Regions from separate parts of the Blautia difficilis genome, predicted to be linked through region 2. Evidence: riboswitches for the same ligand, from Rfam matches in the RefSeq annotation. Region 2 holds a riboswitch; the other holds the start of a gene.
The links. A riboswitch is a leader RNA that binds a small molecule or an ion and turns the genes downstream of it on or off. The one in region 2 is predicted to bind cyclic di-GMP.
Positions count from the first base shown of each region.

Region 1: linked by a shared signal. The riboswitch ahead of H8Z82_RS00550 (hypothetical protein) and the one ahead of H8Z82_RS03275 (ABC transporter substrate-binding protein) in region 2 are both predicted to bind cyclic di-GMP.

Region 1 is NZ_JACOQG010000001.1:125,066-131,559, reverse strand. Features, by position in the region: gene H8Z82_RS00560 (SpaA isopeptide-forming pilin-related protein) at 1-2,625, opposite strand, end outside; gene lepB (signal peptidase I) at 2,656-3,249, opposite strand; gene H8Z82_RS00550 (hypothetical protein) at 3,246-3,548, opposite strand; cyclic di-GMP riboswitch class I at 3,694-3,777, opposite strand; gene H8Z82_RS00545 (ABC transporter ATP-binding protein) at 4,095-5,978, opposite strand; gene H8Z82_RS00540 (ABC transporter ATP-binding protein) at 5,971-6,494, opposite strand, start outside.
Region 2 is NZ_JACOQG010000003.1:65,614-72,107, reverse strand. Features, by position in the region: gene thiE (thiamine phosphate synthase) at 1-397, shown strand, start outside; gene thiD (bifunctional hydroxymethylpyrimidine kinase/phosphomethylpyrimidine kinase) at 415-1,215, shown strand; gene rhaD (rhamnulose-1-phosphate aldolase) at 1,521-2,369, shown strand; gene H8Z82_RS03280 (esterase) at 2,824-3,471, shown strand; cyclic di-GMP riboswitch class I at 4,304-4,379, shown strand; gene H8Z82_RS03275 (ABC transporter substrate-binding protein) at 4,615-6,459, shown strand.

The sequences.
Region 1 (6,494 bases), on a different contig from region 2:
CGGAGTGACAGAAATATCTGATATTCCGTTCGAAAGCGTCACTCCCTCAGGTAAAATGTCCTTAAAAGAATAACCTGCCATATCTGCCACTGCATCTTTATTCAATGTTACCGTCCATGTAATCTTATTTATGTTCTGATCATAATATCCTGTCTTCTCAATCATTACACCTGGAATTGTAACAGTCTTGCTATCCCAGGATGATTTATTTCCAGTCGTTTGGGCACCAGCACTGTTGGAAATACTTCCTCCACCTTTCTGCGAATTTTCTGTCACATCAGCTGTATAACTGACAATATATTTCTCACCGCTTCCTAAAGGTTCAAGGTCACTATACGTAAATTTAGTATCTTCGTCTGTAAATACAGGTGACATATTAACATCTGTTTTCTGTCCATTAGCATCTATTTTTACAATCTTAAACGAATTTTTCCTGTAGCTTCCAACCGCTGTATTGTTATAACGATTAAAACTGTCTTCAATTTTAATTAAATCACTTCCTGTTCCAGCCTCACTTGAAACTGTAATCGTATAATCTATTGATTTATAGTCTGCACTCAGCTTAGCTTCCTTCTTAGTTGTCAGATCATATTGCGATTTATCCTTCTCAATGATAATTTCCTTATCAGATCCCGGGAATACAATCTTCTCTTCATTCTGATTTCCAAGACGATTGGCAATTCCCTCGAACTGGAACTTACCTGTGAAACTTTCATTAGGATTGAATTTACTCTGATCAAGAGTAATCACAACTTCTCCACTTTTTTCTATCGTATATGAACCAACTTCAACACCTTTCTGAGTAACAGGTCCGCTTAACGACTCTGAAAGTGCAATATTGGCAGGTAACTGATAAATAAGTTCATATTTTCCGTCTGGCAGACCACCATTTACAGAGTAGCTGATATCTACCAGAACCTTGTCCCCATCCTTTAATGTATCAGTACCTGATAAATCCGACCAATTTCCATTAGAAAGCTTCTTCAAGTTGATATTCGTAATATAATCATCCAGTTTTACACTTGTGCTACTATCCGCATTGGCAGCCAGAACAAATGACTCATTCGATTGCACTGTCAGTTCATCTTCTTCGATATCATCAAACATAATTGGTTCTGCAGATAATTTTTCATCTGTATTTTGTACTGCGATATCCTGTTCAACAATACACCAGTTTATTTTTTCTTCTTTTATTATATCTGAATCCTGATCCGGTGTCTCTGTCGGAATCGGGGTTACCTCCGGTGTCTCGGTCACTTCCGGTGTAGGAGTTACTTCTATATTATTAGCAGTATCATCCTTCTTACCATCATCTTCCTTAACATCCTCATCCTGAGTTTTATTCTCATCCGCCTTATCTACTGCATCATCTGCTTTGTTCTCCGGCTCCTGAGTCGGTTCTTCGGTAACTTCCGGTGTTGCCTCTGGCTCCTGAGTCGGCTGGGCTTCCGGTGTTACTTCCGCTTCTTTGGTCGGCTCCGGTGTCGGGGTTGCCATTGCCGGATTCTCCGGGATGGAGACGTAGCCTTTGATATTATCGCTTCCTATGTTATAGGTGTTGTTTCTGACTGCTTTGTCGGCGTCGCCTACGATGGCGGTCAGGGTGCTGTCATCAGCGGAGGTTACGATTCCGGCGTGGTCGGCGCTGCTGTCCAGGTCTGTATCCAGCAGGAGCAGGTCACCGGTCTTTGGTGTGTAGCCATCCGGATTTGTGCAATTCCATGCGCTGCAATCACTGTTCTGTGGAACTGCACTTGTGGGTACTTCTGCGTAGCTCAGACAGAAGTCTGCGAACTGGGCGGACCAGTTGTCCCGGTATGGGTCGTTTGCCCATGCACCGTAGCGGGTGTAGCCGTGGATGGTCTGTCCGTCCTCTGCCACTGCGTAGTTAGCTGTGCTCTCTGTGTAACCGGTCTGGGTCTGGGCGATGGCTGCCAGGTCCGCACCCCAGTTACCTGTAAGTGTCACACTGCTTACTGTGTTCTGCCATACATCTCCATTCTCTACGTCTGCATTAGGATTGGAGTAGCAGGCAAGGGTATGGGTGTGTTCCTCTTTGCCGCAAATCAGCTCTTTTTTATAGCATTCTGCTGTGTGGCGGTGGCCAACGTTTTCCTGCTGGCCACAGATCAGCTCTTTCTTTTTCTCATAACATTCTGCTGTGTGGTGGTGAGCACCTTCGCCCTCCTCCATACCGCAGATCAGCTTTTTCTCTGTGGTATAGCAACCTTCAAACTCACTATGTACATGGCCCTCTTCTGTATTTGTGCAAGTCGGAACCTGTTCTTCTGTATAACAGGCATCTGTGTGCTGATGTCCATCGGATTCTGGAGTCTGACAGACCAGAGCGTCTACTTCCCTGTAACAGTCGTCCGTATGATGGTGGACTCCCTCTCCCTCCTCCTTGCCGCAGATCAGCTTCTCCTCATAGCAGTCCTCTGTGTGGGTATGCTCCTCCTTACCGCAGTAGGTGTCCGCCTCGGCGGTCAGTGCCGGGAGGATCAATGCATAGACAGTACAAAAAACCACCAGACAGGCAAGAATATTTACTATCTTCTGCCAGCGTTTACGCCTGCGATTCTGTAATTTATGCTTTGCCGCTTCCCGCAACAATAATTTTTTCATATTGACATCTCTCCTTATCCCCGGCGCTGATTATTTCACAGTGCCAAATGATTTCAAAGGCCAAAGCCTGAATACGATTTTCCCTACGATCTGCTCCTCTGCCACGCAGCCTACGGAAGTGTTACGGCTGTCTATGGAAGTGGATCTGTGGTCTCCCATAACGAAGTATCTGCCGTCCGGCACCTGATATGGAAGCTTGATGTTGCAGTCACCCAGGGCTTTCTCTGTCAGATAGGGCTCATCCAGAAGTTCGCCATCCACGGTGACATTTCCCTTCTTATCTATATCTACCCAGCTTCCGGGACCTGCGATCATTCGCTTTACCAATATCTTGTTATTGTAGTAAAAGGCGATCACATCTCCCTGGGTGAAATCGGCTCCTTTTACGGAAACTACGATCTGTCCCTCCTGGATAGTGGGGTACATGGAACTGCCGTAGATCTGAAGTACCGGGAGCAGGAGTACGGCGATCAGGACTGCCGTTGCTGCCACGGTAATCAGGGTTCCAAGAGTGTTTCTCAGTACCCGGTGGTATCTGTGTCTGTATTTTGTTCTGTTTAATTCCGCCTCCAGCTGGGTTACTGTAGGCATGGATGTGATTTCTTTGCTGGTCTTTTTCCTCATTCCTGAATGCCTTCATTCTCCTGACTGTCTGTGGGTTTTGTATCTGTATGGCCGGGGGCCTGCTGCCGGATGTTCTCCAGGTACTGGTCTGCGGCTGCCTGTGCTGCCTCAAATACCCGGTTGATCCGAAGTGCGGCTTCTGCGATGGATCCGGCTTCCTCTGTCATGATCCTTCGTTCCTCCAGCTGCTGTCTGGCTTCTGCCAGCTCCTGCTGCAGGCGCTCTACTTCTTTGCTCTGTTCCAGAAGCATTTCCAGTAAATCGGTACGGCTCAGACGCCTTAATTCTTTGTCAGTCATACTTATGCTCCTTATTTCTGATACAGCAATCTGCTGTGTTTTTGACAAATAAAAAAGCTGCAATCATTCTCTATCGTTAGTGAATAATTGCAGCCGAACTATCTCTCTGTAACTCTTATGTGGTCAATGCCGGGGGATGTATCCTGTGGGTATCGCTCCTCCCTGCCTGCCGTTCAAGAGACTCCTAGCTTTGCGTCCCTGGCTTGCACCAGGTTTGCTTTTTTTCTGTATTTGTATTTAGTATGATAATACGCTAAAAACGATTTGTCAATATTATCAGAATATTTTGGTTCAGGTTCATGCAAAGTCGAAATTGTTTCGTTTGAAATCCTTATTTTTTGTGAAATATTACAATGAAGGTCATGCTATATTTTATGCGGATGGTTGTAGATTATGACATAATATTGGTATCTATCTATTGTATCTTTCCATTTTTTATTATCTCTTCCATATAAATTTTTAAATATCATTGGCATACAAAAAGAGCCCCCTGACCAGACAGGCATTGCCTTCACAGTCAGGGGGTTTTGTAATTTTGCCGATGCTTTATGACAGCTCCAGCTTACCTGTATATAATTGATAGTAGGTGCCGTGCTGGCGGATCAGGTCTTCGTGGTCGCCGCGCTCTATGATCTTGCCGTGATCCAGTACAATGATGGCATTGCTGTTGCGGATGGTGGAAAGTCTGTGGGCAATGACAAATACAGTTCTGCCCTTCATCAAGTTATCCATTCCCTTCTGTACGATGCTCTCTGTACGGGTATCGATACTGGAGGTTGCTTCATCCAGGATCAGTACCGGCGGGTTGGCTACTGCTGCTCTGGCAATGGACAGAAGCTGTCTCTGTCCCTGGGACAGTTCTTCGCCGTCTCCGCTTAACATGGTATCATAGCCCTTGGGAAGCATTTTGATGAACTGGTCTGCGTGAGCCAGTCTTGCTGCCTCATATACTTCCTCATCTGTGGCATCCAGTTTTCCGTAGCGGATATTTTCCCGGATGGTTCCTGTGAACAGGTGGGTATCCTGAAGTACGATTCCCAGTGAATGTCTCAGGTCATCTTTCTTGATCTTGGTAATATTGATTCCGTCATAGCGGATCTTACCCTCCTGAATATCGTAGAAACGGTTGATCAGGTTGGTGATGGTTGTTTTTCCTGCACCTGTGGAGCCTACGAAGGCAAGCTTCTGGCCAGGCTTTGCAAAGAGACTGATATCCTGAAGGATTACTTTATCCGGGTTATAGCCAAAGGTTACATCCTCGAAGCGGACATCTCCGGTAAGTTCTGTATAGGTTACAGAGCCGTCAGCGGAATGGGGATGTTTCCATGCCCACATGCCGGTTCTTTCTTTGCATTCTGTAATATTGCCCTGAGCATCTTTTTTCGCATTAACAAGCTCTACATAACCTTCATCTTCTTCCGGTTTCTCATCGATCAGGTTGAAGATTCGCTCTGCACCTGCCAGCGCCATGACAATGGCATTGAACTGCTGTGCCACCTGCATGAAGGGCTGGGTAAAGCTCTTTGTGAACTGCAGATAGGAAGCCATAACACCCAGAGTGATGCCGCCTACTCCTGCTACAGAGAGAAGTCCTCCCAGAACTGCTGTGAGCACGAACTGCAGGTTACCGATATTTCCGATGACAGGACCCATCATGTTGGCATATTTGTTGGCACTGGCTGAGCTTTCAAAGAGAGCTTCGTTCAGACGGTCAAATTCCTGTTCGGATTTTGCTTCATGGTTGAAGACTTTAACTACTTTCTGGCCATTCATGCGCTCTTCCACAAATCCGGTCACATCTGCCAGAGATACCTGCTGTTTGATGAAATATTTACCACTGTTTGCCCCGATCTTACCGGTGACTGCCAGCATAATAAAGATAACAGCCACAGCCAGAATGGTCAGCAGGGGGCTGAGCATCAGCATGGAAATAAAGGTTACGATAATAGTAAACAGTGCCATCAGTCCCTGGGGGATTGCCTGGCTGATCATCTGTCTCAGCGTATCCGTATCATTGGTGTAGAGACTCATGATGGAGCCATTGGTATTCTGGTCGAAGTAACGGATAGGCAGAGTCTGCATGTGTTCAAACATATCGTCACGGATACGCTTGAGTACGCCCTGTCCGATGAATACCATCATTCTGCTGTAAATAAAGGTTGCGATTACACCTACTGCGAAGATGCAGCCCAGAACTGCCATAGCCTTGTACAGCTCTGCATAATTGGGGTCTGTCTGTCCGATCAGCGGGATAATATAATCATCCAGCAGATATTTCAGGGACAGGGATACGGAAATGCTGGCTACTGCACTGAGAAAGATGCAGACAAATACCAGTATCAGCCGCAGCTTATAGGTTTCGGTTATATATTTCAGAAGTCTTTTGGCAGTTTTGATGGTGTTCTGGTCTACTTTTTTCTTCTTATTCATCTTCTCCGCCTCCTTTGACCTGTGATTCATATACTTCTCTGTAAATCTCATTTGTTTTCAGTAATTCTTCGGAGGTTCCTACTCCTGCGATCTTACCGTCATCCAGTACAATGATCTGATCTGCATCTTCAATAGAAGAAACTCGCTGTGCAATGATCAGCTTGGTGGTATCCGGGATTTCCTCGCGGAAGGCCTTACGGATCAGGGCATCTGTCCTGGTATCTACCGCACTGGTGGAATCATCCAGGATCAGGATCTTTGGCTTCTTCAGCAGGGCTCTGGCAATACACAGACGCTGCTTCTGTCCGCCGGATACGTTGTTTCCGCCCTGGACGATCATAGTGTTGTAGCCATCCGGAAATTCATTGACGAATCCGTCTGCCTGTGCCAGGCGGCAGACTCTCTGAACCTCCTGGTCACTGGCATGTTCATCACCCCAGCGGATATTTTCATAAATGCTGCCTGAGAAAAGCACGTTCTTCTGGAGAACCATGGATACCTGGTCACGGAGCGCTT
Region 2 (6,494 bases):
GAGCGATATGGAGGCAGGTGATGTACGGGCCAAGCTGGGGCCGAATAAAATTATCGGGGTTACAGCCAAGACCGTAGAGCAGGCAGTTCTTGCCCAGGAGCGAGGCGCCGATTACCTGGGAGTAGGAGCTGTATTTCACACAGATTCCAAGGCAGATGCCAAGGAAATATCTTTTGATACATTGAAGGATATCTGCAAGGCGGTTTCCATTCCGGTTATTGCCATTGGCGGCATCACTGAGGAAAATGTAAGAGAACTGGCAGGAAGCGGCATCTGTGGAATTGCGGTGATCAGTGCTATTTACGCCCAGAGAGATATTAAAAAAGCAGCAGAAAACCTGAAAAATGAAACCTGCAGGATGCTTGCAGCAGAGATAACAGAAGAGAAGAATAATTAAAGGCAGGAAAGATAAAAATGAGAAAAACAGCTTTAACAATTGCAGGAAGTGATTCCAGCGGAGGTGCCGGTATCCAGGCAGATATTAAGACCATGATGGCAAACGGTGTCTATGCCATGAGTGCGATTACTGCACTGACAGCTCAGAATACCACAGGTGTATCTGCTATTTTCAATGCAACACCGGAGTTTCTGGAACAGGAGCTGGACAGTGTGTTTACAGATATTTTTCCTGATGCAGTGAAAATCGGAATGGTATCAGATCGTGAACTGATTTCTGTAATAGCCCGGAAATTGAAAGAGTATCAGGCTCGGAATATTGTAGTAGACCCTGTTATGGTAGCAACCAGTGGGGCAAGACTGATCAGTGAGGATGCGGTTGATACTCTAAAACAGGAGCTATTTCCCCTGGCTGCTGTTCTGACTCCGAATATCCCGGAGGCAGAAGTGCTCACCGGCATGAAAATCTGTACTGGGGAAGATATGATTGAAGCAGCCAGGCAGATTGCACAGCAGTATCAGTGTGCTGTTTTATGTAAAGGTGGGCATCAGCTAAATGATGCCAATGATCTGCTGTACTTTAAAGACGGCTATCGTTGGTTTGAGGGAAAACGTATTGATAATCCCAATACACATGGAACCGGATGTACCCTTTCCTCCGCTATTGCAGCCAATCTGGCTAAGGGTTATGATCTGCCAACCTCTGTAGAACGGGCAAAGGACTACATTTCAGGTGCTCTGTCTGCCATGCTGGATCTGGGTGCCGGAAGCGGACCTATGGATCATGGCTTTGCAATTACAGGCAAATACGTACAGTGATGAATTCCTGTGGCTGCTGTTTTTTCTATAAAAAACTCATTCCCGCAATCTGCATAATATATAAATGATATGAGTATGCATTATGCACAAAAAATGCTTCTGCGATAGATGTGGGATTATGAGGTGTTTTTTAAAATAAATGCTTTACAAACCACATAAAACCATATATAATAAGCTTGTAAGCAAGAAAAAAACAATTTATACCTAGTAAAACCAAACAAAACCACATTTAAATAACGGCAAAAAACAACAACATCAAAACAGGTCAATTATTATATGATGGATGAAGAGCGGAGGAAACGATCATGAAAATTTTAGATTCAAAATTTGTACGGGGATTTATTAAAATGGCAAACGATGGCTACCTGCAGGGCTGGCATGAGAGAAATGGTGGTAATCTGAGTTATCGTCTGAAACCGGAGGAAGTTGAGATGATTCGTCCCCGTCTAAATGAGAGCGGAGAATGGAAACCTATTGGAACAGAAGTACCGGGACTGGCAGGAGAGTTTTTCCTGGTAACGGGAAGCGGCAAATATTTCCGAAATATTATCGAGGATCCGGAGGTATGCCTGGCTATTATTGAACTGGATGATAAAGGTGTTAATTACAGAGTACGCTGGGGACTGGTAGAAGGCGGCAGGCCTACCAGTGAGTTACCTACCCATCTGATGAATCATGAGGTGAAAAAGAAACTGACAAACGGCAGACATCGTGTTATCTATCATGCCCATACAACGAATACTATTGCCCTGACTTTTGTGCTGCCTCTGGATGATAAAGTATTTACCAGAGAACTGTGGGAATCTGCCACAGAGTGTCCGGTAGTATTTCCTGATGGTGTAGGTGTAGTAGGATGGATGGTACCGGGCGGACGGGAGATTGCGGTAAAGACAGCTGAGTTAATGAAGAAATATGATGTTGTTATCTGGGCACATCATGGAATGTTCTGTTCCGGTGAGGACTTTGATCTTACCTTTGGTCTGCTTCATACAGTAGAGAAATCTGCAGAGATCCTGGTAAAGATTTTGTCCATGTCACCAACAAAACTCCAGACTATCACACCTGATAATTTCCGTGCACTGGCCAGGGACTTTAAGGTTACATTACCGGAAGAATTTCTGTATGAAAAAGACACAAATAAAATAAATGCCTAAAAATAAAACCGATGGCTTTGACTGTTGTTTTTCAATCATCACCATCGGTTTTCTTTCGTCAGTTCCTCAACTATGAGGTTCTTATCTGATTAGTACTGTCCACCCTGAGAACCACTGGACATCTGTCTTTCCTGGGCTTCGATCATCTTTTTCATAATATTATCAGAACAACTCTCCCTGAATTTCCAGGTTGATGGGAGATGATTTGATTTTTCAACAGAAAATTATAGTAGTATTTTGATGTAATAATCTCTTTCTGATCTTCATTATAGTACAGAAACCCTGAAAATACAAGGTTTAAAAAAGAGACAGAAAAGAGACGGGGAGCAGTTCATCCGCGGAGTAAAAACCATAATCCTGCTGACAAACATGTAGGTATTGCGTTTCATGCATTGATTGTAATACTGCAAAATGATATACTGTAGATATCAATTAAAGTGTGATGGAGGCATGGATGAAAACATATGAATTTGGAAAATCGGACACTGTTCTGATCCAACCTGTCGGAAAACACGAACTTTCATGGGTAGAAAACGAGGTAAGGGAAATACATAGGTTAACTTCCGCGGATTTCAAATATATTGCGGTGGAAATTGATGACTGGAACGATGAGCTTTCGCCGTGGAAGGCACCGGCTGTATTTAAGGATGGCGGTTTTGGTGGAGGAGCAGTTAAAACGCTGGAGAAAATACTGACGCTTTGTTCAGATAAGAAAAAATACTATATTGGCGGTTATTCTTTGGCAGGACTGTTTTCCTTATGGACAGCATACCAAACCGATGTGTTTACAGGAATTGCTGCGATATCTCCGTCCGTCTGGTTTCCTGGATTTATTGATTATATGAGGGAACATGAAATTAAGAGCAAAACTGTTTATCTGAGTCTGGGTGACAAAGAGGAAAAGACGAGAAATCCGGTTATGGCACAGGTCGGAAACTGCATCCGGAGCGGGTATGATTGGCTTAAGAAATGCGGCGTAGATTGTACATTGGAATGGAATTCGGGTAATCATTACCGGGAGCCGGATATGAGAACAGCAAAAGCATTTGCCTGGATATTAAATCAGGAGAAAAAATATAATTTAAAACCGGAGGGTGTTTAAATGGGAAAAATGATCGATTCGAGAAAGTCTATTCACAGGGGACTATGAACGTAATGGAAATCTGATCGAAGTGAGGACGCTTGCTTAAGTGTTGATCACATGCAAAATATAAAGGCATCAGTCGATAAGCTGGCTGGTGCCTTTTGTAGATAAAATAATTCTATTCGGATTAAAAATATGAACCGGATTTTCTTTTTTGTAATATTTATTATTCAGAAAATTTATCACTGTAACGAATATGCATATCTTCCCAATCCATGAACAATACATAAAATACTCTTCCGTATTGCTGGCTTTCTACGATTCTTCCATGGTCAAGTACAGAAAGGTAAGTTCCGTCAGCTTTTCGAAGATGAAAGTGAATATAGTCATTTTCATTGCCGCTGTCGATCTGTTTCCAGATGCTTGTTTCTATCTGTTGCTGCTCATCTTTGCGGATCAGATTGTGGAACCTTTTTGAGTAAGTCTGAATAGTTCCTCCATGCTTTTATAACCAGTCATATGAAAAAATTCATGACTTTTATGTGACAGATACTATTGACTGTGATATCATGAAAATAATATAATCGAAAATGACTTTTGCGGAAACGAAAGTATCTTCATTTTTTATTTACAAATATGTTTTTTGATGGAATTGTATGTTTGCCAAATTGATAATTAGTATTAGTGATGTCAATGTTGCGTGGACTTCGGAAGTAGGAGAACGGTTCGATGTATATATCGGCTGTTCTTTTTTTGTTTTCGGGCATTAAAACGGTAATGTTTTTCTTGTGTACAGTAGAGCGCTATAGTATAATAAAACCAGTTTTTGGCATAAGTTTAAAAGCTATAATAAGGAAATCGGCAAACCAGATGAAAGTCTGGGACGCAAAGCTACAGGGCCTTTAAAATGGCAGCCAGTTGCATGAAATGAGGTGCACTGTCTGTTTGACAGTGTTTTTTATGTTATAGGAAATTACTCCGTAATGTTCCTATAACATAAAAAAGCCCTCCGGGCAGGATCGCACTGCGACGGAGAGGAATTATGTCGCTGAAGCGACCCATCGCAAGAAAGAATCCTGCTTGCAGGATTCTTTCTTGTGGTGTTATTTCATAGACGTAACAATAATGACTTTATCAGGAAAGAATGAGGAAAACAAAAGTATGAAAAAGGCAAAACATTGTCTGATTGCAGTGGTGTCAGGTGTACTTGTAGCAACTGCTGTCTTGTCTGGATGTGGACAGTCAAAGAAAGAAGTATCTAAAAATGATGATCATCTTACCGTTTATCTGTGGGAAAATCGTTTGATGAAAAATATTGCACCCTATATCCATGAACAGTTTCCTGATCAGGATATTGAATTTATTATTGGTAACAATGATACCGATTTATACAGTTATTTTAAAGAACATGATGAATTACCGGATATCATAACAGTACGTCGATTCTCTGGAACAGATGCACAGGACTTACAGCCTTATCTTATGGATTTTGCTTCTTATGATGTTGTTTCCAAGTACTATTCTTATGCGGTGCAATATTATAAGAATGAGGAGGATGAAATTCAGTGGCTGCCAATCTGTGGTATTCCGCAGACGATCATTGCCAACAAAACACTGTTTGATCAGTATGGCGTAAAGATCCCAGAAAATTATGCGGAATATGTACAGGCCTGTCAGCAGTTTTATGATAATGGCATAAAACCGTATTCCATGGATCTTGGTGAAGACTGGTCTAATAATGAAATCATCCAGGCGGCGGCAATCGGTGAGTTTACAAGCCTGGATGGTATTGAATGGCGAAACGGTGCAGAAACTGCAGTGGATGAAGTAAAGTTTGATGATGCATTATGGAAACGTATTTTTTCAGAAACCAGTCAGTTTCTTAAAGACTCGTACTTTGGTAAAGAAGATATCAATATTGACATCAATACAGGAACCCAGATGTTTGCGGAGGGAAAATCAGCAATGTTTCATGGACATCCGACGGTTATGCAGCAGCTGCAGAAACAGATGGATGCGGAGCTGATCCGTATTCCTTACTTTTCACAGACATCGGATGAATCCTATGTGTACATGACTCCGTCATTAAACATTGCATTTAACAAAAACCTGGAAAAAGACCGGGAGAAACTGGATACTGCGCTGGATGTGCTGGATTGTATGATTTCAGAAGAGGGGCAAAAGCTGATTGCGGATGGAAGCGGTGTTATTTCATTGAATACAGATGTTCCAACCATGATGCAGGATGTGCCTGGACTGGAAGATGAAATTAAAAATAATGCTGTTTATATCCGATATTCCGCTCAAAAATCATTTGATGCAAGTCTTGAGGCTGTTCACGGATTACTGTCAGGGGAAATGGATGAAACACAGGCTTATGACACTTTTCGCAGTGTAATGAATCGTAAAGATCCAGAAGAAAAAGCAACGGTGAATTTTGAAAATGAATATTCCATTTCACTGAACGATAGAAATAGCCGTGATGCAGCATCTTCCATTTTAACTACGATCAGAGAAGAAAATGATGCACAGCTGGCTCTGGCACCATATTATTATTTCACTTCTTCTATGTACAAAGGAGAATGCACCAGTAGCCGGGTTGGCATGATGACTGCGAAGAGTTCGGATACAGCATTATATGTTGCAAAAATCAATGGTAAACAGGTTTATGAACTCGTGGAAAATTATCTCGCCGATGCGGATGAGAATTTTTATGTAACCAATAAATACGAATTACCAATTGCATCCGGTATGAAAATGATCGTCAGTCAAGAGGAAAGTGGATTTTCGTTAAAGGACTTGACAGTTAATGATAAGAAAATAGACAAAGAAAAGGAATACTCGATTCTTCTTACAGACACCACAATGTCTGTTTTGAAAAAAATAAATCCGGAATGTGAGATTGAGCAGCTTAAAGATACAACATTATCAAGTGCATGGATCGAAGCAATGTCAAAAGGACAGCAGCCGTCAGCACCGGAAGATTATATAGAGGTTGAACAGTAAAAGTGGAGATAGAACAAACGGTAAATAAAAGAAAA